Regions from separate parts of the Nonomuraea sp. NPDC048901 genome, predicted to be linked through region 3. Evidence: riboswitches for the same ligand, from Rfam matches in the RefSeq annotation. Region 3 holds a riboswitch; each other region holds the start of a gene.
The links. Region 3 has a riboswitch for cyclic di-AMP ahead of AB0C30_RS09895 (CHAP domain-containing protein). Riboswitches for the same ligand answer to the same signal wherever they lie in the genome.
Positions count from the first base shown of each region.

Region 1 (7,355 bases), on a different contig from region 3:
CGTCGACCTCGCGGTAGAGGCCGAGAGCGCTCCGCTGGGCCAGCGCTTCCTTCTTGTACATGTCCGGGAAGCCGGGCGTGTCGACCAGGTCGACACCGGGCGCCACCTCCAGGCCGCCGGCGCCGCCGACGACGACGAGCCGCCCGACCCCGGCGGCGCGGACGCCGTCGATGAGGGCGCGATGGGCGTCGAGGAACGGCCCCTCGGGCTCGCTCCCGTCGCGGGGCGGAGCGATCGCGCAGATCACGGCGTCATGGCCGCGGCCCAGCGTGGCGGCGTCGCGCACATCTCCCTTGACCGGTCCCGACCTGCTGACACCGGTCACCTCGTGGCCGCGGGCCGCCAGCTCGGCGGCGATGCGCTGACCGACCATACCGGTCGCGCCAAAGAGAAGAATCTTCATATTCTCCAGAGTATCCATTGGATACTGGCGAGCTGGGCCGAGAATAATGTGAGCAATACTCTTAAATGTCGCAAGCAATACCCCTAATCAGGAAATCTCCGTCGCGGTTAGGTTTTTCTCCACCTTGGCCGTAGACATCTTTAACCTCATACATATCTCGCTTTATCCGATCACCCGGCCGTCATCCGCCGCTCCTACGCTGTCCCAGTCCTCATGACGGCGTGGGAGGGTCACGTGCTGGGACTGGATGACTGCCTGACCGAGGTCATGGCGATACCAGGGGCGTTGGACGCGATGCTGGTGGACCAGACGAGCGGCATGGCCGTGGCCATCAGCGGACCGCCGCAGGGCGTGGACGCCGAGAGCTCCGCCGCCGCCCTGACCGAGACACTGCGCGCGACCATGGACGGCCTGGCCCGCTCCTGCCCCGGCGAAACTGTCCGGATCGACGACATGCTGGTCACTACCGACAAAGGCCATCATTTACTGAGATTCCTCGAAACGGTATTCGAGGGGCCGCTCGTCATTTACCTGCGCCTCGACCTGGAACGGTCGAATCTCGCCCTGGCGCGATACCGCCTGCTGAACATCTCCCGCCAATTGCTCACCTGAGCCATGGCACCGCTGGACACGCTTCTGACCGGTCTAGCCCGTGAACGGGCCACGGGCGCCCTCCGCGTGGGCCGGGCCGGGACGATCTTCCTCAGCGAGGGCCGGGTCACGTACATGGAGTGCGCCCAGACCCCCGGCGTCGAGCGGCTGCTGGCGGCGCGCGGGCGGCTGCCGGAGACGGCGCTGCGCAGGCTGCAGGCCGACGGGGGCTGCGCGCGCCTGCTGGAGGAGGGGCCCGTCACGCTGGGCGAGCTGCAGTACTGCGTGCTCGGGGCCGTCCTGGACGCCGCGTTCTTCCTGCTGCCGGCCGGCGGGTCGCGGCCGAAATTCCGGCCGGGCGAGCAGCACTGGCTGGGCGGGCAGTGGTTCTTCGACGTGGCGGGCCTGCTGCGGGAGTGCGCGCGCCGCCGCGCCTATCTCGCGCAGATCTGGCCGTCCGCGCAGCTGGACACGGCTCCGGTACGGCCGGCGCAGTGGCTGCCGGGCAGCGGGGTGACTCTGGACTCGGTCCAGTGGGAGGTCCTCACCGGGGCCGGGGCCGAGGCGACACCGCTCGACCTGGCCAAGCGGATCGGCAGGTCCGGCTATTCGGTGCTGCTGGCCGTACGGAGGATGGCGGCGGCCGGGCTGCTGGCACCGCCCGTGGAGCCGACCACCACCACGCGCGCCCCGGAAGAGAGCGCGACGAAGACCGGTGAGCACAGGGCGAAGACCGCCGGAGACGGGCAGGGGGCGCTGCCGCAGCGGGGGCGCGTGGCCGCCGGCCAACGGCCGCCGCACGATCCCCGCACCCCGGGCCTGCCGCTCGGCCCGCCGGTCACGGCGGACCCCACGGACCTGGCCCTGCTGATGCGCCTGAAGAAGGCGCTGGAGGAGCTGACATGAGGTTCCCCCGCCCGCAAAGGAGGCCACCGGTGGAGCTGCGTGAAGAGGTGCTCAGGGAGATGGTTCTCCTGCGCGAGCGCACTCCGGACATCAGCGGGAGCGTCGCCTGCACGGTTGACGGCATGAGCATCGCCTGCGACAACGCCGACGACAGTGGCGAGCAGGTCGCCGCGCTGTCCGCGGCGCTGCTCGCGCTGAGCAGGCGAATGACGATCATGACCGGCCAGGGCGTACTGGAGGAGACGCTCATCTCCGGCACCGCCGGCTTCGCCGCCTTCTACGCGGCGGGCCCCACCATCGTCCTCGCAGTCCTGGCTGAGCCCGGCACCAATCTCGGGCTGCTCCGGCTGGAGGGGCGCAAGACGGCGGCCAGCGTGGCCGCCATCTCAGCACGGATTCACTGAGCTTGAACGGAGGAAGGCATGGCCAGCATGGACGTCTCTCTCAAGGAGATGATGACGATCGACGGCTCGCTCGGCGCGGTGATCGTCGATCACGGCAGCGGCATGGCGCTGGGGGCGCTCGGCGGCTCCAAGGACCTGGATCTCCAGGTCGCCGCGGCGGGGAACACGGAGGTGGTCAAGGCCAAGCTGCGCACGATGGACTCGCTGGGGCTCAAGGACTCCATCGAGGACATCCTGATCACGCTCGGCGGCCAGTACCACATCATCCGGCCGATCACCGGCCGCGGCGGCAAGGGGCTCTTCCTCTATCTCGCCCTGGACCGGGCGCGGGCCAACCTGGCCCTGGCCCGGCACCAGCTCCGCGGGATCGAGGAGAAGCTGGAGGTCTGAGAGATCCGGTGGCTCGCGTCCGGGCGCGGCGGACACGAGCCACCGACCTCCACCGATCCCTGAACAGCCTGGTCCCTGAACAGCCTGATCCCTGACCGGCCTGATTCCTGGTGCGTCAGCTCGTGGTGAGCTTGGTGATGGCGCCGACGATGTCCGGCCAGAGCGGCCGGGGCAGGTCGTGGCCCATGCCGGGGAACGTCAGCAGCGTGGCGCCTGGAATCGCCGCCGCCGTGGCGTGGCCGGCGGCGACCGGGACGAGCCGGTCGGCCTCGCCGTGGATGACCAGGGCGGGGATCCCCAGCGTGCCGAGCTGCTCCGTGCGGTCGCCGGAGGCCATGATCGCGGCCAGCTGCCGGGTCGTGCCCGGCGGGTCGAAGCACCGGTCGTACGCCTGGCCGGACAGCCGGAGGATGCGTTCCCGGTCCATGTCGAAGCCGGGCGAGCCGATCACCGCCCAGGTCCTCAAGGACTGGGCGAGCACGGCGTCCCGATCAGTCGGGGGCGCGGCGAGCAGCACCGCGCTGGCCTCCGGCGTGGGCGGGGCCACGTCCGGGCCGGGCGTCGACATGATCGAGGTAAGGGTCAGGACCCGCTCGGGGTGCCGGATGGCGAGCGTCTGGGCGATCATGCCGCCCATCGAGGCGCCCACGACGTGGGCGGCGGGCCAGCCGAGGACGTCCATCAGCCCGGCCGCGTCGTCGGCCATGTCGTCCAGCAGATACGAAGAGGACGTCCCCAGTGTGGGAACGCCCTCGTCGTGCAGGTGTGTGGAGAGTCCGGAGTCACGGTTGTCGAATCTGACAACGTGATGGCCCTGCTCCGCCAGGAGCTCGCAGAGCTCGTCGTCCCAGTGGATGAGCTGGGCGCCGAGCCCCATGATGAGGAGCAGGGGACGTCCGCCGGGTGAGCCGAAGGTCTCGTACGCGATCTCGATGCCGTTCGCGGCTGCAAGCGTGGTCACGAGGTCAGAATGACATTCTGTTTCCCGCGACGCAAAGACCGCCGGCTCCGAAACCGACGACCATCAAGGCCGTCGGCTCCGGACCTGACGGCCGTCAGCAAAACCGTCTTCGGACCTGACGGTTGTCAGCGCCGGACGAGCTTGCGGATCCGGTCGCGGCCGACCGTCACGCCACCGCCGAACATCGCCAGCGCGACCGCCGCGGCGGCGCCACCGATGGCGTTCGATTCGACGACCTTCTTGTCAGCGACCTTCTCCTCAGCCTTGTCGGCCTTCTTGGCGGCCACCGGCACGGCCTTGGCGGGAGCGGGCTTGACCGCGGCGGGCTTGTCGCCCTCGGCCACGATCTTCGGGGGCTTGGCGGGGTTGCGGTCCACGACGGCGTACGCACCGGTCGAGAAGGGCTGCGGGTAGTTCTTCTTGCCCGGACCGCTACCCCACTTGGTGATGACGTAGTCGATCTTGATGTGGCCCGCGCCACCGTTGCCGTCCACGCCCAGCGTGCTGGAGTTGAAGCGGCCACCGGTCAGGGCGGCGAAAGTCTTGGCGTCGAGGTCGAGCATGACGCCGCTGGAGGACGGCACGCCCGGACCGCGGTCGCCGACGAAGAAGGGCATCTTCTTGCCCTTGTAGACGACGTAACCCTCGGTCATGAGCGGCCAGCTCGGGCTGGCGGCGAGCCCCTTCTGCATGGGCTTGCCGCTGGCCGGCAGCCCGGTGTCCCCGGCGCGGCCGGAGGAGTCGTCCCAGAAGTAGGACGCGGTGGTCTTGCCCTTGAGCAGGACCTTCTTGTCGTTGCCGGTGTCGGCGTGTGCGGCGGTGCCTGCGCTGATGGAGATCGCGCCTACGAGGGCGGCGGTGAGCATAGCAGAGCGAACAGACATGAAGCAGTGAAGTCCTTTATACGGGAAAAGGGGATCGCGCTCGTGAAAGGTGGGCGTAGCCGGGCAAGACGCCAAACGGTCGCTACGCGGAGCGTGGAAGAGCGGGGGGAAGGCGCCGGTCAGTCTGCGGACGACAACACGCGGGCTGGCGGCACGACGCGGGGGTTACGCATGCGGTAGGTGTCCTCTCCATCTCGCCTACCGGGTTAGCTGACGGGTTCGGACGTGGAGATGCCCTACCGACCGAGGTCGGATTCACCCCTAAGGAACGTTGGTTCCCCGGTTCCCGCGAGCGGGATTCGGCGCCTGCCGGTTGGTACTCCCCTGTTGAAGCCCCAAAGTCACCGGCTGGTAACTCCATGAACTATAGGTACCGAACCGGACAAAGGCAAACATAAGCCCATGAAACGGGCGAAGATCTACCTAGAGGGTCAAGAAAAAAGGGGGGTACGGCATGCCGTACCCCCAGAAAAGCTCAGGTCAACCGCCGCTCTTCCGCCTGAAAGAACGCTTGCTGGCGGCGGGCCCGTGAGCGCCGTGAATCTTGGAAGGGTCGTTGCCCCTGCCACCCGCGCTCGAGTCAGCATGCTGGTTACGCTTGCGCTCCAGCGCCTCGCGGAACTTGCGCTTCATCTCGTCCTCGGGAGTTTCGTCGACTTCCGGCTCCGGTGTTTCCGCCATGAGGACCTCCTGGTGTTGGGGACAAGGACAGCTTCGCATGACGGCGCTCAGGACGCGAAACTGGCCTCGACCTTGGGCTGTGGGGTTTCCCGGTCGATCCGCACACCGGGCATGGCGATCAGGGCGACCAGCGCCACGAGGGCGCCCGCGACCCCCAGCGAGGGGATGACCAGGGCCGCGGCCGAGGCGTGCGCGGCGGCCAGTCCGTGCAGCGGCGCCTCGGTGGCGATGACGGAGGTGTAGGCGGTGCCGGCCAGGGCCAGGGCGACCGAGCCGCCGATCTGGCGGAAGAACGTCAGGTTGGCCGAGGCCGTACCCATGTACTGGGGCGGCACCGAGTTCGACACGGCCACGGTCAGGCCGGAGAGCATCGGGCCCATGCCGAGGCCGATCAGCGCCATCCACCCGACGAGCACCCAGGGCGGCGTGTCCAGCGTCAGACCGGCGCACAACAGCGTGCCCACGACCAGCAGGAACGGCGCCGCCACCAGCCACGGCTTGTAGACGCGCGTCCGGCTGATCAGCGCGCCCACGACCATGCTGCCCACCACCATGGCCAGGGTCAGCGGGTAGATCCGCAGCCCCGACTCGGTGGCGCTGGCGCCGAGCGCCTCCTGGAAGTAGCGCGGCAGGAACACCACGCCGGCGAACATGCAGAAGGCGGTGAAGAAGGAGGTCACGTTGACCAGCGTGTACGTACGGTTCCGAAACAGGTGCAGGGGCATGATGGGCGCCTCGGCCCGCATCTCCACCACCACGAACACCACGAGCGACACCAGAGCCAGCGCGATCGGCCCGATCACCGGCACGCTGGTCCAGGTGTGGCCGTCGAGCCCCTTCTCGGTCAGGCCGATGAGCAGCGAGCTAATGCCAACTGTGAAGACCCCGATTCCCAGGTAGTCGGGCCGCCCGCCGCCATGTCCCGGCCGGCGCGGCAGGCGCAGCACGATGATCGCGATCAGCACCAGGCCGATCGGCACGTTCACATAAAAGGCCCAGCGCCAGCTCGCGTGGTCGGTGAAGAGCCCGCCCAGGAACGGCCCGGCGAGGTAGCTGAGCGCCATCACTCCGCCCATCGCGCCCTGCACCCGGGCTCCGCCCTTCTCCGGCGGGAACAGTTCGAGCACCAGGGCGATCGACAGCGGCAGCAGCGCGCCCGCGCCCAAGCCCTGCAACGCGCGGAACAGGATGAGCTGCGTCATGTCCTGCGCCACCCCGCATAGCGCCGACCCCAGGAGGAACACGGACATGCCGATCAGCAGCAGCGGCTTCCTGCCGTGCTGGTCCGACAGCCTTCCATAGAGGGGCACGGTCACGGTCGAGGTCAGCAGGTAGGCCGTGACGACCCAGGTGTAGAGATCGACGCCGCCCAGTTCCGTGATGATCCGCGGCAGGGCCGTACCGACGATCGTCTGGTCGAGCATTCCTAAGAACATGCCGCCGAGCACGGCGACCAGCAGGAGGCCATCGCCTCTGCGCTTCGTGTCAGTATTCACGTGTGGAGAGTGACATGTAAGGATTGACATGTCAACCCTTTGCTATGCTTGCCGACATGTCCCTACGGATCGCGCTGCTCGGGCTCCTCGACGCCAAGGGGCCGGCCAGCGGCTACGACCTGGCGAAATCCTTCGAGCGGTCGCTCAATCACGTCTGGCAGGCCGGGCACACGCAGATCTACCCGGAGCTGGTGAAGATGGCCGCCGACGGGCTGGTGGCGGTCGAGTCGGAGGGGGCGCGCGGACGGAAGATGTACGCGATCACGCCCGAGGGCGCGGAGCAGGTGCGCTCCTGGCTGGTCGAGCACGAACCGGTCGGTGCGATACGCAGCGAGGTGGCCCTCCAGGCGTTCCTGCTTCCGCTGCTCGACAGGGAGTCGGCCATCGCGGTGGTCGAGCGCATCAGGGCGGGGTTCCAGCAGCGGCTGGCCGTCCTGGAGTGCAAACCCGAGGACGGATCGAGGCTCGGCCGGTACGCGCTCAACCTCGGCCTCACACAGGGCCGTTCGGCGCTCGCCTGGGCCGATGAGACCCTGGCCGAGCTGCGCGGGCTGGAGCCGGCCGACCAGCCGGCCCCAGCCCACTTGCTATAGATCTAAGAAGCGTCCAGCTAAGAAAGCAGGGACAGCTCCTCGGCGG
Region 1 covers NZ_JBEZFW010000019.1:144,088-151,442, forward strand. Annotated here, with positions in the region: gene AB0C30_RS45975 (NAD(P)H-binding protein) at 1-403, opposite strand, end outside; gene AB0C30_RS45980 (roadblock/LC7 domain-containing protein) at 638-1,015, shown strand; gene AB0C30_RS45985 (hypothetical protein) at 1,019-1,900, shown strand; gene AB0C30_RS45990 (roadblock/LC7 domain-containing protein) at 1,930-2,304, shown strand; gene AB0C30_RS45995 (hypothetical protein) at 2,323-2,694, shown strand; gene AB0C30_RS46000 (alpha/beta hydrolase) at 2,810-3,655, opposite strand; gene AB0C30_RS46005 (hypothetical protein) at 3,781-4,539, opposite strand; cyclic di-AMP (ydaO/yuaA leader) riboswitch at 4,720-4,854, opposite strand; gene AB0C30_RS46010 (DUF5302 domain-containing protein) at 5,020-5,220, opposite strand; gene AB0C30_RS46015 (MDR family MFS transporter) at 5,268-6,716, opposite strand; gene AB0C30_RS46020 (PadR family transcriptional regulator) at 6,773-7,309, shown strand; gene AB0C30_RS46025 (aldo/keto reductase) at 7,327-7,355, opposite strand, start outside.
Region 1: another riboswitch for cyclic di-AMP. It lies ahead of AB0C30_RS46005 (hypothetical protein); the one in region 3 lies ahead of AB0C30_RS09895 (CHAP domain-containing protein).

Region 2 (7,355 bases), on a different contig from region 3:
CCAGGCCGTTACCGAGCCCCACGAGCACCAGCGCGGCCATGATCCACGGCAGCCCGGCCCCCACCGTGCCCAGCAGCAGCGCCAGACCCGACGCGGTCACGATTCCGCCGATCATGACGACGATCAGGCCGTACCTCCCGACCAGGCGTGTCCCCAGCAGCGAGCTGATCGTGAACAGCACGCCCATCGGCGCGAACGCCAGCCCGGCCTGGAACGCGGTGAGCCGCAGCCCGCCCTGGAGCAGCAGCGTCAGCGTGAACATGAACGAGGCGAAGTAGGCCATGAACGCGGTGATCGCGCCGACACCCGCCAGGTAGGAATGCACCTTGAGCAGCGCCAGGTCCAGCACCGGCTGACCGCCGCGCCTGCCCAGCACGTACTGCCAGCGCAGCGTCAGGCCCAGGAGGGGCAGGCTCGCACCGATGCAGATCCACGTCCAGGCGGGCCAGCCCGCGCCGTTGCCGAGGCCGAGCGGCACCAGGACCAGCGCCAACCCGGCGGCCAGCCCGGCCGCGCCGAGCAGGTCCAGCCGCGCGCGCCCGGCCGGCTCGACTCTGGGCAGCAGCCAGGCGGCCAGCGGCACCACGACCAGGCCGACGGGCAGGTTGATCAGGAAGATGACCCGCCAGCCGAGCCCGAACAGATCGGCCGACAGCAGCAGCCCGCCCAGCACCTGGCCGGCGATCGAGCCGAGACCACCGGCCGCGCCGTACCAGCCCACGGCGCGGCGGCGCTCGTGCGGCGGGAAGACCGCGGAGATCATGGCGAGCACCTGCGGCACCATCGCCGCACCGGCCAGCCCCTGCAGCAGGCGGGCGGCGACGAGCTGGGCCGGGTTCAGCGCGATGCCGCACAGCAGCGACGCGATCGTGAACGCGACCACGCCGCCGATGAACATCCGCCGGTAGCCGTACCGGTCTCCGAGCCGCCCGCCGGTGATCATGCCCGCCGCGTAGGTGAAGGCGTAGCCGCCCACGATGAGCTCCAGGGCGGCGGGGCTCGCGTGCAGCTCGCGTTCGAAGGACGGCGCGGCGACGTTGACCACGAAGAAGTCGAACTGGGCCATGAACCAGGCGGACAGAAGCACGGCCAGCGTCCCGCCGAATCTCATTCCAACCACGCTAATGGGGTGGCCCCCCGTAGGTTTCCCGGGGGGTTCGTCTCACGACCCTCTTGATCCGTGTGACGGTCTGTTGAGGCTGGGGTCCTTTTGGACAGATACCCCCTCCGGGGAAGAAGAGGAATCGGCCCGTCGTGGCTGGGATCCCTCGGGAGGGATACCCCGTCCGGAGGGGAAGACGAACGGCCCGTCGTGGCTGGGCCCCCTCGGGGCACCAGCAGCAGGTCGCGTACGCCGTGCGCGGCCACCACATACCGGGCGGACACCCCATCCGGAGGAGCGGAAGAAGGCGGCTCGTCGTGGCAGAGGTCCCCGGGAGGGACACCCTCCGTCGCGGGAGTGGACGAAGACAGCCCGTCGTGGCAGAGGCCCCCGGGGAGGGACACCCCCATCGCGGACAGCCCGTCCCGGCAGAGGCCCTTACGGAGGGACGCCCCCTCCGGGGGGCGATGTCCGGCAGGGGTCCGTGGGCGCCGCGTCAGATCCTTGCCGCTGGCGGGGAGCGGGTGGGGCGGGCAGAGTGAAGGGATGGATCATCTTTCTCACTTCGGCCGGGAGATCCGCGCGTTCGAGGCGGCGTGCCGGGCCGCTGACTCCGGTCTGGTGCCGTCCTGTCCGGGCTGGGGCGTGCCCGATCTGGTCATGCATCTGGGCGGTGTGCACCGCTACCTGGTGTGGGTCATCGGCGACCGTCTCACCGAGAAGCCGGATCCCGCGGGCCTGTCCTTCCTCGATCTGCCGGCCGATCCGGTGGGCTGGCCGGATCCGGCGAACGCACCGGCGACCGGGCCGCTGCCGGCCGGGCTGCTCGACTGGTTCGCGGAGGGCGCCGCCAAGCTGGAGGCCGCGTTCGCCACCACGGATCCGGGTGTGCCGGTGTGGACGTGGTCGGGTGAGCAGAGCGTCGGCTTCTGGTTGCGGATGCAGACGATCGAGGCGGCCATCCACCGCTGGGACGCCGAAATGGTGGCGGGGATCGCCGGGCCGATGGACGCGGAGCTGGCGGCCGACGCGGTGGGGCAGACGTTCGAGGTGATGGCCCCGGCCCGGCGGGCCTTGACGGCGGCGCCGCCCGGAGCGGGAGAGACGTACGGCTTCCGGCAGAGCGACGGGCCGGGGCGGTGGACGATCCGTTTCGACGGGGCCGACACGAGCCTCGTAGAAGAGGCCGACGCGAGTCTAATAGAAGGCGCCGACGTGAGTCTTGTGGAATCGGGCGGCTGTGACGTGGAGGTGGTCGGGACCGCGTCGGACCTCATGCTGTTCCTGTGGCACCGCATCCCGTACGAGCGGCTCGACGTGCACGGCGACCGGGCCGTGCTCGACCGATACTTCACCCTCGTCCCACCCGTCTGAGCACTCTCCTCCCGCCCGTCCGAGCCCCTCGTCCCACCCTTCTGGGCACTCTCACCCCGCCCGTCCGAGCGATCCCCCGGCAGGCGGTGTACGCCGTTCAGTCCAGGCTGTCGCCCAGTGACTCCAGGAGCTCCTTGAGCTCGCCGGCGAGGGCGGCGCGCCGGGGCTCGGAGAGCGCGGCGAGCAGGCGGCGCTCGGTCTCGACGTGATCGGGCAGCACCCGGTCGATCAGCTCCCGGCCCTCCTCGGTGAGGGCGACATACACGACTCGGCCGTCCTTCTCGCTGGGCGTACGGGACACCAGGCCCCGGGACTGGAGGCGGTCGAGGCGCTGGGTGATCGCCCCCGAGGTGACCATGGCCGACTTCATGAGCTCGGCCGGGGTCAACGACCGCCCATTGCGCCGCAGCGTGGCGAGCACGTCGAACGACGCCGAGTCGAGCCCGTGAGCGCTGAACGTACGGGTCAGCTCCGTGCCGATCAGCCGCGACAGCCGTGACAGCCGCCCGATGATCGCCATTGGCGACACGTCCAGGTCAGGCCGCTGCTCGGCCCACTGCTCCAGCACCCGGTCAACATGATCAGTCACCATCCCACCCTATCGGATGTCTTAGCAGTGAGATACATTGTCTTAGTGCTAAGAAATCGACCTGCCCTGATCATGGTGACCGCGCTGGCCCCGGCCATCTGGGGGACCACCTACCTCGTCACCACCGAACTGCTGCCGCCCGGCCGCCCGCTCCTGGCCGCGGTCGTCCGGGCCCTGCCCGCCGGGCTGCTGCTCCTCCTGCTCACCCGGCGCCTGCCGCAAGGGGTGTGGTGGTGGCGCGCGTTCGCGCTCGGCGCGCTCAATATCGGGTTGTTCTTCGCGCTGCTGTTCATCGGCGCGTACCGGCTGCCCGGCGGGGTGGCCGCGACCATCGGCGCGGTGCAGCCCCTCCTGGTCGCCGGCCTGTCCTCCGGCCTGCTCGGCGAGCGCCTGTCCGCGCGTACGGCGATCGCCGCCGTGGCGGGTGTGGCCGGTGTCAGCCTCCTGGTGCTGCGGGCCGACGCCCGGTTGGACGCCGTCGGCATCGCCGCTGCGGCCGGGGGCGCGATCGTCATGGCCACCGGAGTCGTCCTCAGCAAGCGGTGGACCTCACCGGCGCCCCTGCTCGCGACCACCGGCTGGCAGCTGGTGGCCGGCGGCCTGCTGCTGCTCCCAGTGGCCCTCCTCGTCGAAGGACCGCCGCCCGTCGCACTGACCCCGGCGAACCTGACCGGGTACGCCTACCTCGCCGTCATCGGCTCGGCCGTCGCCTACTCGCTGTGGTTCCGGGGGATCCGCGCCCTGTCCCCCACCCACGTCACCTTCCTCGGCCTGCTCAGCCCGTTGGTCGCCACCGCGCTGGGGTGGCTCGCCCTCGGCCAGTCGCTCACCATTGCCCAGATCGTGGGCGGGCTCGTCGTCGTGGCGGCCCTCATCGCGGCCCAGACCAGCCGCCCTCGTCGCGGCCCAGAGCAGAAGCCGCCGGGTCAGGCGGACGCGCCCGCTCGTGACCGGCTGATCCCCACGCCCTGACCGTCCGATCCGCACCCTCTCATCCCTCTCATCCCTCACTGCCGATCAAGGAGAAATCATGCGCATCACCGTGTTCGGAGCGGCGGGCAGCGTCGGCGCTCGTGTGGTCGCCGAGGCGCTGTCCCGTGGCCACGAGGTCACCGCCGTCGTACGCGACCCGGCCCGCTTCCCGTCACTGCACCCCGGCGCCCATCCCCAGGTCGGCGACGCCGCTCATGTCGAGGACGTGACCAGGCTCGGCACCGGTCAGGACCTCGTGATCAGCGCGACCCGCCCGCCCACCGGCCGCGAGCACGATCTCGTCACGACCGCCAAGGCGCTGCTGGCGGGGCTCGCGGGGACCGGCGTCCGGCTGCTGCTCGTCGGCGGGGCGGCCGGGCTGACCGTTCCCGGGTCCGGCGGGCGTACCGTGCTCGACGACCCGCGCTTCATGTCCGACGCCTACCGCGACATCGCGCTGGCCTGCAACGCCCAGCTCGAAGCCTGCCGCGCGGAGACCGGCGTGGACTGGGCGTACCTGAGTCCGGCCGCGGTGCTGGCGCCGGGCGAGCGTACCGGCGTCTACCGGCTGGGCGCCGACGAGCTGCTCTTGGACGCCGAGGGGAACTCGGCGATCTCCATGGAGGACCTCGCGGTCGTACTGCTGGACGAGGCGGAACGGCCCGGGCACCACCGGGTCAGGTTCACCGCCGCGTACTGACGCCACCCGGCGGCGGCGTCAACGGTTCCCGACCAGCCGGGTGGTCTCGTCGTCGGCGGGGAAGTACGCCTCGACGGCAACCCCTTCGAGCGTGATGTCGAATGCCGCGCCGAACGTCGTGATCGTACTGAAGAAGCAGAGCTCGTCCCCCCGATGCGTGATCCGTACGGGCAGCGCGATGTCGGCGGGGTCGGGCAGCGGCGCCTCGCCATCGTCTCCATAGGCCAGCAGTTCCTCGTAGAGCGCGCTCAGCTCCGGATCCCCCGCACGGGCGACCTGCCTGGCGAGCCGGGGCAGCAGGAAGCCGCGGACCTGCGCCAGGTTCCGCACCCGCGGCGCGAACCCGTCCGGGTGCAGGCCAAGCCGCATCATGTTCACCGGCGGCTCCAGGAGGGCCGGGGCCACGTCGTCGAGGAAGACGTTCATGGCGTCGTTGGCCAGCAGCAGGTTCCACCGGTGGTCCAGGGCCATCGCCGGATACGGCTCGTGCCCGCGCAGGATCCGCTGGAGCGCCTCGTGCGCCTTGCCCAGATCGGGGTCGTCAAGCGGGCGCTCGGGGTAGATGGGCGCGTACCCGGCCGCGAGCAGCAGCCGGTTGCGCGCGCGCAGCGGCACCTCGAGCTGCTCGGACAGGCGCAGCACCATGGACCGGCTGGGGATCGTCCGCCCGGTCTCGACGAAGCTGACGTGGCGCGCGGACACGTCGGTCTGGAGGGCCAGGTCGAGCTGCGTGAGCCCGCGCCGGTGCCGCCAGTCCCGCAGCAACTCCCCTATCGGCTGATCCATGTTCATACCGGCCGGTTCTACCTGGCCCGCCGGGGTGGTGTCGATTACCTGTCATGTCATGCCCGCCTGGTTGACGCCCGATTTTAGGCAGTTTACAAGTCTTTGACCGTTTTGTTAGTGTTCGTCCCGCCTAATCCACTCACCTGCGTGGAGCCGGGGACCCAAGTTCCCTCTGGGGCGAATCGGCATCGCCGTAGGGCCACTTCCAGGCCCGAGCCCGTCAGCTAACCCGGTAGGCCGTATGGAAGGACACAGCAGTGGCTCCCCTCGCCATCTGCCTGGCGGCTGCCGTCGCCGGGCTCACTCTGGCCGCTCCGGCTCACGCCGAGCCCACCACCCCTACCGGCCCCACCACCCCTGCCAGCACTGAGAGCAAGCCCGTCCAGCAGACGAGCCAGACCACTCCGGCCTGGAAGGTCGCCCTCAAGTTCGCCATGAAGAAGCGCGGTATCCCGTACGTCTGGGGCGGGACCAGCGACAGCGGCTACGACTGCTCCGGGCTCATGCTCAGGGCGTACGAGCACGCCGGGATCGAGTTGCCGCGCACCACGACGGAGCAGTACTCCGCGTTCTCCAAGAAGATCTCCTGGGACCACCTCAAGCCAGGTGACCTGGTCTTCTTCCACGGGCTCGGGCACGTGGGGATGATCTCGAGACCCGGATACATGGTGCACGCGCCGCACACCGGAGACGTGGTCAAGGAGGAGAAGCTCTCCGACTGGCGCAGGGACTCGTTCGCGGGCGCCGTACGGCCGGACCCCAAGGGCGTGCGGCTCTCCATCGAGCAACGCAAGACCGCCATGCTCACCACCGGCCTGCGGCCAACGGCGGGGGCTCTGCGGATCAAGGTCCGGTAGCGCCCCGGCTCAGTGACGGAAGCCGTCACGGCGTGCGGAACCCCCGGAAGGTCACGGGCTTGCGGGTCTCGAAGCCGAGCCGCTCGTAGAGGGCGATCGCGCCGGTGTTCGCCTCGGCCACGTGGATGAAGGGCCGTTCGTCACGAGCCACGATCCGCGCGACGAGCGCACTGACCAGGCGGGCGGCATGGCCTCGCCCGCGTGCCTCGGGGGCGGTGCAGACGGCGCTGATCTCGGTCCACCCCGGCGGCCGCGGCGCGTGGCAGGTGATGTCGGCGGCGGGCAGAGTGCCGTCGCCGAAGTAGGTGTTCACCGCGTTCTCCACGCAGGCGTTCGGCAGGCGGCCGAAGATGCCCTGCATGCGCGCATCCTGGAGGGTGACCAGGCGGGAAACCGTAGTTGACCAATTTCCACTTAGTCAACCAGAGTTGCTCCTTCGCCTGAGCATCGGGGAAACTACATCCCAGGTAATCGACACCACCCCGCGGCCGCTGTCAGCGTTCTCCCATGACGAGCAGCAAAGAACTGATCATGGCCGGCTTCGCGGAGTTCGCCGCGGGCAACATCGAGGTGCTCCAGACGCTCCTGAGCGAGGACTTCATCGAGCACAGCCCGGGCAACCCGTCAGGCAGGCGCGCCTTCATCGACTTCATCAGGGACTCCCCGCTGGCCACCTCCCGGCTGGAGCTCAAGCGGGTCGTCGCGGAAGGCGATCTCGTGGTGATGCACTATCACCTGATCCCTCGGGAAGGGGGGCGCGGGCTGGCGGTCGCGGACTTCTGGCGGATCGAGGACGGCCTGATCGCCGAGCACTGGGACGTGGTCCAGCCGGTCCCCGAACCGGCGCAGGTCCCACACGGCATGTTCTGACACGGCTCCCCTAACCGGCGGGCCACCGGGGTCCTCAAGGAAGGGGCTCGGAGGCGCCCGGTGGCCAGATGCCGACGTCCAGGAGCTTGTGGGCATAGGAGTACG
Region 2 covers NZ_JBEZFW010000002.1:255,917-263,271, reverse strand. Annotated here, with positions in the region: gene AB0C30_RS06295 (MFS transporter) at 1-1,111, opposite strand, end outside; gene AB0C30_RS06290 (maleylpyruvate isomerase family mycothiol-dependent enzyme) at 1,649-2,476, shown strand; gene AB0C30_RS06285 (MarR family transcriptional regulator) at 2,574-3,068, opposite strand; gene AB0C30_RS06280 (EamA family transporter) at 3,111-4,037, shown strand; gene AB0C30_RS06275 (NAD(P)H-binding protein) at 4,096-4,737, shown strand; gene AB0C30_RS06270 (helix-turn-helix transcriptional regulator) at 4,756-5,529, opposite strand; cyclic di-AMP (ydaO/yuaA leader) riboswitch at 5,641-5,777, shown strand; gene AB0C30_RS06265 (C40 family peptidase) at 5,781-6,380, shown strand; gene AB0C30_RS06260 (GNAT family N-acetyltransferase) at 6,406-6,765, opposite strand; gene AB0C30_RS06255 (nuclear transport factor 2 family protein) at 6,888-7,250, shown strand; gene AB0C30_RS06250 (LuxR C-terminal-related transcriptional regulator) at 7,285-7,355, opposite strand, start outside.
Region 2: another riboswitch for cyclic di-AMP. It lies ahead of AB0C30_RS06265 (C40 family peptidase); the one in region 3 lies ahead of AB0C30_RS09895 (CHAP domain-containing protein).

Region 3 (7,355 bases):
CGAGCTCTGCCCGAACTCGTTGACCTCCACCAAGCCGTCCTCCAACATGGCGCAGCCCAGTTGCTTCGGCAGGTTGCTGCGCTGGCGGACACCCGACCCGCAGCGACTGGTAGCCGCCACCGAGGACGGCACGGTCTATGGGTCCAAGAACGGCGGGCCGGACTTCACCGTCGCCTTCCGCCCTGCCAGATCATGAACCGCTACGCCATGATCGAACGGTGACGGCCGGCATACCGCTGCTGCCTGCCTCTGGCAGAGCTTCGACGTCTCACCTGCCTGACCACGACGGCAACGCAGAGCACGCCCGCGAACACGACCCCAGACACCGCGATGCTCTCCGTGGAGGCCGTCGGCAGGACGACATCGGTCTCCTGCGCCTTCCCCGCCGCCTGCACGACCCCTTTCCGGACCAGAGGCGTCCGCGGGTTGCCGCCCGTCAGGACGAACGTCTCACCCTCCCCGAACTTCTCCTTGACCTTGCGGGGAAGGCCGTAGCCGACGACCTTGCTCTGGTCCCTGTCCTTGCGCTTGAGCCACACCTTGTCGACGTTGGCCTCGATCGTGGAGATCTGGTCTCCCTGTACCTTCTCGACGATGCCCGCATGGTCGATCCGCTCCACATCGCGTGACCCGCTCCAGTCGTAAAAGACGATGGCGCCGGGCTCCGGCTTGTCACTCCAGGCGTCCTGCTCCTTGAACCACTTGGCGTGGTCGACGGTGTAGGCGAAATCCCCCACGTACTTCTCGACGCCCGCCTGGTTGGCGGCCCAGGTAATGAACATGTCGCACCATGGGGCGGTCTTGAAGTAGGGGTCGCTGTTGTCCACGTTGGCGTAGTACCAGTTACCGAACTTGCTGTAGCCGTCGGTTTTCTCGCGATAGCCGAGATTTTTCTGGGCAGCGTCGAGCAGCCCGTCCACAATGGATGGCATAGGTCCGGGGTTTGACCCTTTCTCCTTATGGCCTACCGGGTTAGCTGACGGGTTCGGGCCAGGAGATGACGCCCTACCGCCGCATCCGTGGCGGATTCACCCCATGCGTGGATCGCTCCAGGCTCTGGTTCCCCGGTTCCCGCGGCGCGGGCCTCGGCACCAGCCGGCCGCCTCCACCGCGAAGGCAAGTCACCGGCAAGTACGAAGGACTGTAGTAGGTAGAAAGGGTGGCTGGTTACCGAAATGAGATTTTTGGCATAAAAGATCTATCCAACGCAGACCGACCAATACCGTGCGCTACACGTTGTTATACGCAAGGCAAGCACCGCAGCGGGTCAACGCGTGATCACTCAATCACCCTCACCACGCCTGCGAGATTGCGCGTGTGGGCGGGCACCAGTTTGACGACGTCCCCCGCCTGCGGGGCTTGGATCATCTTTCCGTCGCCCCAGTAGATCGCGGCATGGGAAATGTAGCCCGGGTTGGTGGGGTCCAGCCGCCTGAAGATCAGGTCACCCGATCGCATCTGGGAAAACGGGACCCGGGGTCCACTGGCGAACTGCTGATGCGTCTCCCGCGGCAGCCGAATGCCCGCCCTGCCAAAGGCCCACTGGATCAGGCCGGAACAGTCGAAGGCGTCAGGTCCCTCGGCGCCCCAGACATACGGGGCGCCCAGTTTGCTCTTCGCCGCCGCGCACGGTCGGCTTGGGCGTGTAGGCCCGGAAGGTCGATGGTTCCACCCCCACCGTTCCCACCCTCCTACCGCCGAGCGGTATCGCCGCCGCATCGACGATCTCCATGGAGCTCACGCCTTTGCGTACTCGAACCCGCTCGATCATTTGTTCAGGCAGCGGACGATTCGCGACCACAAGCAGGTGTGGCTCCCGCAGACGGTCGAGGGCCGCCACAACAGGCGGTTCAGGCGCCGGCGAGCTTTGCCCGGCTTCCCGCGTCCAGCCCGAAGACGCCGGGGCGGCTTCGCCGGTCGCTCGTAGTCGACGAGGGCTAACATCCCCGCCACCAGCGTTGCAACCACGAGTCCGGCCACGAGGTACACCGCTCGGGGCAGCACGCTACTACGGTTCATAGTCACTGCGACATTATGCACAACCCGAACAGCGACACAGCGGCCCACCGCTCAGGCACGGCACCACGCCGTGGTAAAGGTAAAGGATTAATGGCTGAACCCTAGGCCACACAGGGCCTTCGGGTCGGCTTCCAAAGGTTTCGCTTGCGCTGGCCATTTGGCTTGCATACCTTTACAGGCCCAAGGCCGCAGCGTTCCGATGGTGGCCTGTACTGCCGAGACCGCGTCTCGTCTGCACCGGCGTTGTGTGCAGATCGCAGCCGCGGCCGCCGAGTCCGCTTTCTCGCGGAGCCGGGGATCCACTTTCTTGGGGTGAATCGGTGCGCCCGTCCCAACGGGGCTCCGTAGGGCACTTCCACGCCCGAACCCGTCAGCTAACCCGGTAGGCGGCATGGAAGCAAGGAGCCATTCCCCGCATGTCCAAACACCTCTTGCCGAGCTACGGCAGGTCCGCCCGTAAGCACGGCCTCACCCTCGCCGCAGCGGCCGTGGCCAGTGCACTCATCACCAGTACGCCCGCCTTCGCCAGCGACCACGCCAGCGAGACCCAAACTGGCGTCTCGCGGTCTGCGACTTCCTCCCAGCCCCAGCGCCAGGTCACAGCGGACGCCGTGCTGAAGCTGGCCCAGCAGCAGGTGGGGACGACGGAGAACGCCAGCGGCGGCGGCACCCGATTCCACAGCTGGTACATGACTTCCCCCAGGGCCCAGGAGACTCTGGCCCGCGACGGAGGAAGCCTTCAGGCCTACGCCAACGCTCCGTGGTGCGCCATGTTCGTCTCTTGGGTCGGTGAGCAGACCGGCGTTAGGCCGACGATGGGATGGGACGCCTATACGGTCACATGGGCGCGGTGGTTCAAGAACAACGGACGCTGGGGCACCCTTGCCAAGCCCGGAGCCGTCGTTTACTACGCATGGGGCGGCGACAAGAGCATTACTTCCATCGACCACATGGGCCTGGTGAAGAAGGACAACCGCGACGGCACCATCACCGCGATCGAAGGCAACACCGGCAATGGGAAGGTCGAGGAGCGGGTGCGACCCAAGTCCGACGTCGTCGGCTATGGCTATCCGCAGTACAAGTCCTGACATCAGGGAAGCCGTCGCTTCGGCAATTGCTGTAAGAGAGCTGCTATGCGGCTATCCGCGCATCAGCATTAGCGGCCGATCCTACTATGTCATATAGTGAAAAGTCGGCTGGCTGGTCCTCCCGGGAGGGGACAACCGCAGCCATCCGTTCGGACGTACTCGGCATTCGCCCCCGTGATGCCGGGCACGTCGTCCTAGGAGCAGTGGTCTCGCAGATGTCCGCGCAGTCCAGATCGCTGCGTATGCATTTGACCATTTCGGCCACCATGTCCTCACTCAGGCAGGCGTCCGCGCAGGCCGTACACGTTTGAGCGCACCGGAGACACTCTTCGATGCATTTCGTAAGCTTCGCCTGGTCGACATCACCAAGGTCCTTGGGGTAGGCGGAGAGCATCTCCCCGACTTGCAACGTCATCTCTCGTCCTCGCTTTCGCTGCACCGGCCACCGCGACGGCGGCTCAGACCTCCGTTACCCATCCCCCCGCGCACGTAACACCTCTCCCACTACACGAAGCAGTAGATAGTCGACCGCTCCGGACGGAGATGAATGCAGGGAGACGGGCCACATCCGAGCAGCAGTCTTCGCGCCGTCGCCAACCATCGCTACTATGATGGATAGGATTAGGAGGGGCGGAATGGCGCGCGGTCTTGGTGAGCTGGAGTCCGCTGTCATGGGCCACATCTGGTCATGCGACGGCCCTGTGTCTGTTCGTGAGGTGCTTCAGGCGCTGCAGCGCCGCCGGGTCCTTGCCTACACCACGGTGATGACGGTCATGGACAACCTCCACAAGAAGGGCTTGTTGCGCCGCCACCCATCCGGCCGGGCCTACCTGTACGAGCCCGTGATGAGCCACGAGGCTTACAGTGCCCAGATCATGCAGGAGGCCCTGGCCAAGGGCGGCAACCAGGCCATGACGCTCGTCCATTTCCTGGAGCGGCTCACCCCTGAGGAGCACGCTGCCCTCGATGCCGCCATTCACCGAAGCGACCAGCAGTGATCGTCGAGGGCGCCCTTGTTGCGCATGCGGCGATCACGGCATGGGGACTGCCACGACTAATCATGCGCAGCCAACGGCTTCGCGACTCTCCCCGGCTGTCGATCGCCGCGTGGCTGGCCGGCTGTGCATCGGTGATCGCGTCGGGAGCCTTGGCCGGGCTGCAGCTCGCCTTCCCCGCCCACGCCATCGGGGACGAGGTCGCCGCGCTGATCATGGCCTGTGGTGAGATGCTGTCGGGTCATGTTTCTCCGTTCACGGCCCGCCCGCTGGCCGCGCTGGCGGGCCTGTCCGTCGCCGGCGGCATCGCCATCAGGGTCGGCTGGGCCAGCCTGACCGTGCTCTGGACCGGACGGCGTTGCCGAATCAGGCACCGGAAGGCTGTCCGGCTGATCGGACGCGAGCGGCAAGAGCTCGGCGCGCTCGTCGTCCAGCACGACGAGCCCGCTGCCTATTGCGTCCCAGGCCGCCGCGCTGTGATCGTGATCACCAGTGGAGCACTCGCGGCGCTTGATCACCGTCAGGTGGCTGCGGTGCTCGCCCACGAACGGGCCCATGTGACCGGCCGTCATCACCTCCTGCTCACGGCCGCCCAGGTCGCCGCCAAGGCATTTCCCGGACTTCCCGTGTTCGCCGCGACGGGAACCGCGGTGCCCCACCTTGTGGAGCTGCTGGCCGATGACGTCGCCGCACGGAAGCATGCGCGCGGCGTAATCGCGTCGGCGCTGATAGCCGTCGCCAGGGCATCCACCCCCGCGGCCACCTTGGGAGCCGGCGGCGAGTCGACCGTCACCCGTGTCAAGCGCCTGCTCAGCCCCGTCACGCCGGCCTGCGGGCGCGACAGAGTGCTTGGCATTCTCGGTGTCAGCGGGCTGTTGGCGGCGCCGGGGTTCGCGCTGATCGTCCCCTCCTTGATCACCTTTCTGATTTCCTGCCCGGTCATCGGGTAGTCGAAAGGACCTCTCGCGATGCGTATCTGGACCAGGAGACAGTGGCTCGTTGGATTCGTGGCCGGGTGCGTCACCGCAGTGATCGTCGGCGTTCCCACCGGGATCATTCCCACCTCGTACTTTTCTCGCATGACGCCGGTGTTGTGGTGGAACTACCCGGTGTGGCTGGTCACCGCGATCCTGAGCGGTCTGATCGTCGCCACCTATGTCGCCCCGGTTCAGCCCCCGCCGAGCCAGCAGAAGAAGACGCTGAGCGGAGGGTTGCTCTCTGCCTTCGCCGTCGGCTGCCCCATATGCAACAAGCTCGTCGTCACCGCTCTCGGGACGAGCGGCGCACTCACCTACTTCGCTCCGGTGCAGCCTGTACTGGCGATCGCCTCGGTGTTCATGCTCGGCGAGGCGCTCCGCCGCCGGATGCGCGCCCTCAAGATTTGCCCTACCTACTATGAACATTAGTAGAGCGGGCTACACTCTTCCCATGCGCGATCCACGGCTAGGGGTGTCAGCCTACCGTCCCGCGACGCCATGAACCGCTCGACGAGCACCCAGCCAAGCCCGCCGGTGTCCCGGAGCGGCTCCCGGCGTGCCCTGCGGAGTCGGCGGGCCCGGTTGGCCGTCGTCGTGACCGCCGTCATCGCCGTTCCAGTGCTGGCTTACGCCCTGCCCGCCATCGCGCTTGCCGGAGAGGTTCCGCCGGGCACACGTGTCGACAACGTCGACATCGGCGGTCTGTCTCCGGCCGAAGCCCGCTCCCGCTTGGAGCGGGAGTTCGGCAAACGGACCGCGCTTCCGCTCGCGCTTGTCGCGGTCGGCAAGACCAGACGGGTGACTCCCACCGACCTGGGCCTGGCCTTCGATGCAGAAGCAACCGTACGGGCCGCCCTCGACGGCGCGACCACGCCGGCGGGCATCCTCCGATCACTCTTCGGCAGCCGTCAACTCCAGCCAACGGTCACCGTGGACGAGCAGCGCCTCACCACCAAGCTCGCCGACCTGGCCAAGAGCATCGATGCCACGCCCCGCGAGGGCACCGTACGGTACCGCGGGCTCGAACCTCAGGTCGTACGGCCCAAAGCCGGACGCGCTCTCGACCGTGAAGCCGCAGGGAGAGCCATACGCGCGGCCTTCACCAGCAAACGCCAGTCAGTCGACCTGCAAGTACGTGCGCTGCCCCCTCAACGCCCCAGGGACGCCTCGTTCAAGATCTCGAACGGCAAGCCGCAGCTCATCCACGCCCGCGTTGGACGCGGTATCGACGTCAACGCCCTTGGCACGGCGATCTCCGCCACTCTGGCGGCGGGCGGCCGACGTGTGGACGTGCCCGTCGCCCTGACACAACCTCGGGTGACCACCGAGGCGGCCAAGAAGCTCGGCATCAAGGAGAAGGTCAGCTCCTTCACCACCCGCCATCCCTGCTGCGCGCCACGCGTGACCAACATCCACCGCATCGCCGACATCGTCGATGGATACGTGGTCAAGCCCGGCGAGACGTTCTCGCTCAACGGCCTGGTCGGCAAGCGGGACAAGGCACGCGGCTTCGTCGAGGCACCCATGATCCTTAACAACCGGTTCGTCAACGACGTCGGCGGCGGCGTCTCGCAGTTCGCCACCACCATGTTCAACGCGGTGTTCTTCGGCGGCTTCCAAGACGTGCAGCACACTCCGCACCAGTACTACATCTCCCGATACCCGGCCGGACGTGAGTCCACGGTCTCCTTCCCCCAGCCCGATTTCCGCTGGCGCAACGACTCCCCGTACGGCGTGCTGATCAAAACCTCGTACACGGGCACCTCGATCACCGTCCAGTTCTGGAGCACCAAGCGCTACGACATCGAGTCGCAAAGCTCATCCCGCTACCAGGTCAAACCCATCACCACGATCACCGACTCCGGCCCCGAGTGCATCCCGATGGGCGGCGCCGAGGGCTTCACCATCGACGTGTGGCGCATCTTCAAAGAGAACGGCAAGACCGTACGCAAGCAGCAGTTTCACACCGTGTACGCCCCCGAACCCCGCCTCACCTGCACTTAAGGGCTCTTGGGTGGTCGGTGCGATCAGCGGCGTGGAGTCGGCGAGCGCCGTGACTGGGCGTGAGCCTCAGTCCGGAGCCAGGAAGAGTGAATCTACGATACGTGATAGGAGAGTGCCTGCCGGGCACCCTCCGGTGTGAAGGAGGCAGGCCCGTGACAGGTCCCATGCATGCTCACCACGATCATCACAAGGGCTCCCGCACCGCGATCCTGGACGTGAGCGGCCTCCAGTGGGCGTCGGAGCAGAACGCCGTGGCCGCCCGGCTCGGCCGC
Region 3 covers NZ_JBEZFW010000003.1:37,179-44,533, reverse strand. Annotated here, with positions in the region: gene AB0C30_RS09905 (CHAP domain-containing protein) at 201-932, opposite strand; cyclic di-AMP (ydaO/yuaA leader) riboswitch at 947-1,101, opposite strand; gene AB0C30_RS09900 (NlpC/P60 family protein) at 1,279-1,719, opposite strand; cyclic di-AMP (ydaO/yuaA leader) riboswitch at 2,277-2,423, shown strand; gene AB0C30_RS09895 (CHAP domain-containing protein) at 2,436-3,107, shown strand; gene AB0C30_RS09890 (BlaI/MecI/CopY family transcriptional regulator) at 3,716-4,105, shown strand; gene AB0C30_RS09885 (M48 family metalloprotease) at 4,102-5,052, shown strand; gene AB0C30_RS09880 (hypothetical protein) at 5,071-5,508, shown strand; gene AB0C30_RS09875 (VanW family protein) at 5,578-7,083, shown strand; gene AB0C30_RS09870 (heavy metal translocating P-type ATPase) at 7,236-7,355, shown strand, end outside.

Region 4 (7,355 bases), on a different contig from region 3:
CTGCGCGCCTTCGACATCGTCTACGCCATCAACAAGGGCAGGAACGGGCTGGAGCTGCTGTCGGTGCTGGTCACCGAGAACATCGTGGGCGAGGCGAGCCGCATCGGGTTCGGCTCGGCCATCGCGGTGATCCTGCTGGTGATCACGCTCGGGTTCATCGTCACCTACCTGTCGCAGCTGTTCAGGGAGGAACGATGACGCTCACCGCGCCCATCACCACGCCCCCGGTCCAGGATCGCCGGGAGCCGGTGCGCCGCCGGGCGCGTCCGCTGCGGATCCTGCTGCACGTCTTCCTCGGCCTCGTGGCGCTGGGCTGGGTCCTGCCGCTCGCGCTGGCGCTCTACGCCTCGCTGCGCCCGTACGACGAGACCGCGCGGCTGGGGTACTTCTCGCTGCCCGAGCACCTGACGCTGGACTACTACGGGCAGGCGTGGAGCCAGGCCGACCTGCCCCGCTACTACCTCAACACGCTGATCATCGTGATCCCGGGCGTACTGATCACGCTGTTCATGGCCTCGTTCACCGCGTTCGCGATCGCGCGGCTGCGCATTCCGGGGCGCAAGGCGCTGCTGATCACGTTCACGGCGGGCAACCTGCTGCCGCCGCAGGTGCTCATCACCCCGCTCTACACCCTCTACACGCTCGTGCCGCTGCCGGCGTGGCTGTCGGACTCGCAGTCGCTGTACGACTCCTACCTCGGGCTGATCCTGGTGCACGTGGCATTCCAGTTCGGCTTCTGCGTGTTCGTCATGTCGAACTTCATGCGCACGATCCCGGAGGAGATCACCGAGGCGGCGCTGGTCGACGGAGCGAGCGTGTGGCGCCGCTACTGGCAGCTCACGCTGCCGCTGTGCCGCCCGGTGCTGGCGGCGCTGGCCACGCTGGAGTTCACCTTCATGTACAACGACTTCCTGTGGGCGCTGGTGCTGATGTCGTCGGGCGACAAACTGCCCGTCACCTCGGCCCTGAACAACCTGCGCGGCCAGTTCTTCACCGACTACAACCTGCTGGCGGCCGGGTCGATGCTGGTCGCGCTGCCGACGCTGATCGTCTTCCAGATGCTGCACAAGCAGTTCGTCGCCGGACTCACCCTGGGGGCCACCAAGGGCTAAAGGAGCGCGTGGAAGCGGGCGGCGACCAGGTCCCAGGTCCACTCGCCGGCGATCCAGTCGCGGCCCCGGGCGCCCATCTTCCGGGCCCGTTCGGGGTCGCCGAGCAGCTCGATCAGGGCCGCGGCGACCTCCGCCACGTCGGTGCCGTCGACGACGAGGCCGGTCTCGCCGTGCCGTACCGCGTCCGGGGCGCCGCCGGACGCGCCCGCGACGACCGGCAGGCCGGTCGCCGATGCCTCCAGGAACACGATCCCCAGCCCCTCGACGTCGACGCCGCCCAGCCGGGTACGGCACGGCATCGCGAACACGTCGGCGGCGGCGTAATAACCGGCCAGGCTGCCCGCCGGGACCGTACCGGTGAAGCGGACGGACTCGTGCCCCCGCGCCAGCTTCTCCAGCCGCTTGCGGTACGGCCCGCCGCCCACGAACAGCAGCACCGACTCCGGCACCGCGCGCAGCACCCGGGGCCAGGCCCTGATGAGCTGGTCCTGGCCCTTGCGCGGCACCAGCCTCGACACGCAGATCACCACCGGCCGCCCGGCCAGCCCGAGCTCGGCCTTGGGCGCGTCCGGGTGGAACTGGCCGGTGTCCACGCCCGGCGCCAGACGTACCAGCTTGGCCGGCGAGATCGCCGCAGCCAGCCGGGCGCGCGTGTACTCGCCGAGGTAGGTCACCACGTCGGCGTGCGCGCCGATCCTGCGCAGCGCCCCACGGAACAGCGGCGCGCTCGCCCACGACGCCTCGTGGCCGTGGGTGAGCATCACCACGCGCCGCGCGCCGGCCGCCCGTAACCCCGGCGCGAGCAGGCCCAGCGGGGCCGCCGAGCCGAACACCACGGTGTCCGCCCGCTGCTCGGCCAGCAGGTGGGCGGCCCGGCGGGCGACCGCCGGGGTGGGCAGCATGAGCGAGGTGGGGTGCCGGACGATCCGGTACGGCTGGCGGCTGTCGAACTCCGCGCACCCCTGCCAGGCCGGAGCGTAGACGGCCACGCCAGGGGTGCGCAGGGCCAGCCCGTGCACGAACGACTGGATGCCGCCCGGCCGGGGCGGGAAGTCGTTCGTGACGATGAGCACGCCGGTCACGGCTGCTGCTGGCCGTTCAGCGCGGCCCACTCCCGGGCCATGGCGATGCGTTGGGGGCCGGTGGGGTGTGACGCATAGAGGGCATATTCCACCGGATCCGGCGACAAGTCGGAAATATTGGTAATTGCCAGGCGTTTCTGCATGGAGATGAAGGTGGCCGGGTCCTTCGTGAGGTTCAGGGCGTGGAGGTCGGCGCGGGCCTCGATGTGGCGGCTGACCACGTTCTGGGCCGGTCCTGAGATGACCGTGGCCAGGCTCATCAAGCCCATGATCACTCCTACCGCCCGTGGATCGGCCGCCGAGGCGATGCCCGTGCGCCGCCGCAGCATGCCCAGCAGCAGGAACAGCAGGATCGCGCCGAACGCGGCGCCCAGCCCGCCCACCAGCGTGCCGACCAGCACGTCCCCGTACTTGGCGTGGCCCAGCTCGTGCGCCACGACCAGCTCGACCTCGGACTGCGGGGCCCGCAGCAGCGTGTCGTACACGACGATCCGGCGCGTGGCGCCGAAGCCGGAGACGTAGGCGTTGAGCGCGTTCGTCCGGCGGGAGGCGTCGGCGATCAGCACGTCCTCGACCGGGACATGGGCGCGCTCGGCCAGCATCATCAGGTTCGCCCTGAGCGCGCCGCCCGGCATCGGGCGGAAGTCGTTGAACAGCGGCTCGAACACGACCGGATACACGAACGAGGCCACCAAGGTGAACGCGAACGCGCCCGCGGCGGCCGGGATCCACCAGCGCCGCAGCCACCTGGCCAGCGCCACCACGACCAGCACCATGATGGACTGCAGCACCACGTTCACGGCCAGGCTCTTGAGCCGGTCGCCGGTCCAGCCGGCCCAGTCCTGCGTGGACAGGCCGTAGTCGCGCAGCTGCACCTCGTACCAGATGCCCAGGGGCCACCTGATCGCCTCGACGATCGCGGTCAGCACCACCACCCCCAGCACGACCCGCACCCACCACGGCCCGCGCAGCTTACTCAGCACCTTGGCACCGAACGGCGTGAGCACGAGCAACCCCGCGAACAGCACGGTCAGCCCGAGGGAGAGGTAACCGGGCAGGCTCGTGGCCGCATCGAAGGCGGCGGCCCTGGCGATCTCGGCGGCACTGAAGTCGCGCGCCGGATCCGGCGTCACCGTGGGGGTGCCCGAGGGCATCACCCGCCAGGGCGTCGTGAACGCCACCACGGCCAGGATCACCACACCGAGCACGACCAGCGCCCAACCGGCACCGGCCCGGCCGAACGCGACGTCCCCACCGTCCGCGACCCAGCCACCTGACACGGCACGGTCGCTCGGCGCGGCACGGTCGTCTGGCGCGGCACGGTCACTCGCTGTGGCACGGTCGTCTGGCACGGCGCGGTCCCTTGGTGCGGCACGGTCGTGTGGCGCGGCGCTACCGCCTGACGTGGCGGGGTCGCTTGATGCGGCGTCCTCGCCGGGCTGTGGTGCCGGGTTCCGATCGGGGCCCGCGTCGTCGTCAGGCGGCGGCATGCTGTCGTCGGTGCCCTGCAGATCGTCCATCCGCGTTCCCCTTACGCAAGCTGGTCCCGCACGTAGTCGCGCCACCGTGCCGTCAGCGTCCCTGCCGAGAGCCCGAGCCTGGTGAGCCCCCGGTCGATGCCACCCGTCTGGGCATCACGGTAGAGCCTCACCAGAGTCCCCTCACCGAACCGCTCGGCGATGAAGCGACACGCCAGCCACGCCTCCTGGTACGCCCGTGCCAGACGTGCAGGCTCCCGGCTGGACGGTGCGAATGCCGCAGGCCCTGGCAATTCGCCCGGCAAGTGCCCGGCCCGCACCTCGGCGGCCAACTCGGTGGCGGCCACCCGGACCGGCAACCCCGCGTCCCGGTAGCCCACGTAGTCGGCGAACCCCTCATAGAGCCACACCGGCAACCGCTTCGTCCCGGCCGCGACGTGAGTGAGCTCGTGCGTGAGCACGATGTCCCGCCCGGTGGGGGTCAGCCGGGCGAAGTTCTCGGGCACCACGACCACTCTCCCGCCATCGGCCACCGCCGCCAGCCCGTCGACACTCCCCACCCCGGCCACCCGAGCAGCCTCGGCCGCCGAGCCGGGCACGAGCACCACGGGCCGTACGGGGCGGCCGAGCACGGCGGAGACCCGCGACCCGGCGGCATCGGCCCGGCGCGCCAGATCACGAAGCGACTCGGGCGCCGCATGCTGGCTGACAACAACCGAACGCACACCTCGTACGACCTCGGAGCCGTCCCCCCAGAGTCCCCGCGCCTCCGCCGGAAGCTCACGATCACCGGCCGCCGGGTTGTGGCCGGTCGCGGACTGATCGGGCCCACCGGACGGCAGGTCACGAACCGCTGCCGAGAGGCCATCCGTCCCCGGAGACCGGTGCGGGGCGGCGCTGGCCGAGGCGAGGGCCAGGAGCAGCACCCCCACCCCCAAGACTCGGCGGCTCACCTGCACGGACACGTTCCCCGATCGTAGTCGTCCCGCGCCGCGAACCGGCCGTCGCGGAGAGACCCGGCTCCTCGTCGCGCAAAGGCCCGGCACGTCGTCGCGCAAAGGCCCGGCACGTCGTCGCGCAAAGCGTCGGCTCGTCGTCGCGGAAGGGCCCGGAACACGCGAAGGTCCCGTCCCAGCTGGGACGGGACCTTCGTGACGGTCTTGCAGGCCGGATCAGGCCGGACTTACAGGCCGGGACGCACCGCGCCCACGAACGACGCCTTGCGCCATCCGCTGAGCTTCTCGACGCGCACCGTCGAACCCGTCCTCGGCGAATGGACCATCTTGCCGTTGCCGACATACATGCCCACATGGCCGAGCCCATAGAAGAACATCAGGTCACCTGGCTTCAGATTCTTCCAGGAGACCTTCTTCTTGATGCGGGCGAACTGGCTGTTCGTCACGCGCGGGATCTTGACGCCGGCCTTCTTCCAGGCGTACTGGACGAGACCGGAGCAGTCGAAGGAACCAGGTCCTGTGGCCCCGTAACTGTACGGGTCACCGATCTGGTCCTTGGCCACGGCGACGGCCGTACGGGCCTTCACCTTTTGCCGAGCGACCGCTGTTTGTTGCGCGACCTTCTTCACGGACCTGACGGCTTTCGCCGCTGTATTGGTCCCGGAAACTTCGGCCGCATCACGCGTTGTCGCCGCCTGCGCCGTCGGGGCAGGGAGGACCAAACCTCCGGCCGTCACGGTCATCGTGAGCGCTGCGCCACTCAGGGCAATGCGGGACAGACGGGGGTTACTGGGGGAGGTAGACAGGATTTCTCCTTGGGACTTCCACGAACGCCTACCGGGTTAGCTGACGGATTCGGGCCTGGAAGTCGCCCTACGGCGCAATACGCGCCGATTCACCCCTGATCCCGGGAGCGGGATCGCTGGGTCCCCGGCTCCGTGCCTCCTGGCTGCACGGACTCGGCAGGCCACCGCCACGTAATGACATGTAGAAGGGCGGCGACCTAACGGATTTCTTTTCTGTCCACATCGGGGACCCGATGGAGAGTCGCGACGCCATGGCTTGTTCGCCGCGACGCCAGAAGCTACGCCCTTGAGTAACGAGCTGGCAAAGCCGTCATGGGGTTGTCAGGATCACTCAGAGGTGTCAGTAAAGTCCCCAACCCCAGCTGGAGCGCCGGGTTATGTTATTCAAATGTGACCCTTCTCACACTTGACGACACAGTGATCTGTCAGGTCCCTTTTGTCACTCTTGTCACACTGGTCCCGCTAGCAACACGCCCAGAGGGCGCGTGATCGTGTCGCGACTGCGCGGATGTGGCCGTCGCCAGGGTCGCCGACGGGCCGGGATCAGTGATCGTCGTCACCCGCTGAAGGCGTTCCAGCAGCGTTCAGCGACCCGGCCAGCGGCATCGGCCTGCGCGCCGAGGTCCGGCGACCAGCAAATCGGGATCAGTTGAACAGCCGGTCGGGTGCAGTTGAATAAGCGGCCAGAGCCCGTTGAACAGCCGGTCGGAGCCCGCTGACCACCGGGCCGAGTTCGTTGACCATTAGGCCGGGTCGTTGACCAGCAAACCGGGGTCCATTGACCACCCGGCCAAGGTCCGTTGGCCAGCAAGCCGGTAAGCCCACGTGGACCGCCAAGCGTTAATCGGCGGACCATCCGGTCCATGGCCACCGGAAACCACGGACCGGGTCAAGAGGACGCACGTCACGGCGCCCAGCGCGCTCCACCGGAGGAGCGTGTCCCTGGACAGAGCCCAGCCACGGACGGCGGGTGGGGCTCACCGTGCTTGCCGTACAGAAAATCAGTGGTTCTTCACCCAGAACAACCTACGGACGGATAGCTCCCACCAGGGTGCCGCCATAGGAGGACAGAGTGACGACCTTGACCACGTCGCCGGTCTGGGGGGCGTGCACGATCTGCCCGTTGCCCGCATAAATGCTGACATGTCCAAGCCCTGAGCTGAAGATCAGGTCGCCGGGCTGCAGGTCCTTCAGATCCACCTTGCGGGACGACCCCCAGGCCCACTGCTGCCACGTGGTCCGGGGCAGCGACACGCCCCCAGCGCGCCACGACGCCTGCGTGAGGCCCGAGCAGTCCCAGCCGCTCGGTCCCGTGCCGCCGAACACGTACGGCTTGCCCACCTGCGCGTAAGCGAACCTGAGCACCGCCGCCGCGTTGCCGGAGGCCGAGCCCGTGTACTTGATGCCGGTGCTGTTGGGGTCACCGGTCTTGTAGGCGCCGAGCTTGTCCAGCAGCTTCTTCTGCTTCGCGATCAGCTTGCGGACCTCCGAGCGCTCCTTCTCGACCCCGTCGCGCTCCTTGTCGGCCGCCTGCAGCGCCGCCTCGGCCTTGTCGCGTTCGTCCTTGAGCCCGCGGTTCTCGCGATCGAAGGCCGCCAGCCGCGCCACCTTCTCCTCCGACAGCTGCCCCGCGAGCGCCATGCCGCCCAGCAGGCCCGTGGGATCCGGCTGACCGATCATCGTGGGCCAGGAAGTGGCGTCGGGGCCGCGCGTGTAGGTGTCGACGGCCATGTCGATGACCTGGGCGCGCAGGGTGGCGACCGTCTCAAGCTTGCGTTTGTAGCTGGCGTTCAGCTTGCCGTATTCGCCTTGGGCCGCCTTGTACTTCTCGGTCGCCGTGTTGTAGCGGTCGACGACCTTGTCGGCCTGATCGTTCAGCTTCTTGAGCTTGGCTTTCGCCTGTTTGATCGTGGGCTTCGGC
Region 4 covers NZ_JBEZFW010000005.1:163,665-171,019, reverse strand. Annotated here, with positions in the region: gene AB0C30_RS18430 (sugar ABC transporter permease) at 1-198, shown strand, start outside; gene AB0C30_RS18425 (carbohydrate ABC transporter permease) at 195-1,112, shown strand; gene AB0C30_RS18420 (glycosyltransferase family 4 protein) at 1,109-2,194, opposite strand; gene AB0C30_RS18415 (M48 family metallopeptidase) at 2,191-3,714, opposite strand; gene AB0C30_RS18410 (hypothetical protein) at 3,726-4,637, opposite strand; gene AB0C30_RS18405 (C40 family peptidase) at 4,856-5,371, opposite strand; cyclic di-AMP (ydaO/yuaA leader) riboswitch at 5,445-5,603, opposite strand; gene AB0C30_RS18400 (C40 family peptidase) at 6,461-7,355, opposite strand, start outside.
Region 4: another riboswitch for cyclic di-AMP. It lies ahead of AB0C30_RS18405 (C40 family peptidase); the one in region 3 lies ahead of AB0C30_RS09895 (CHAP domain-containing protein).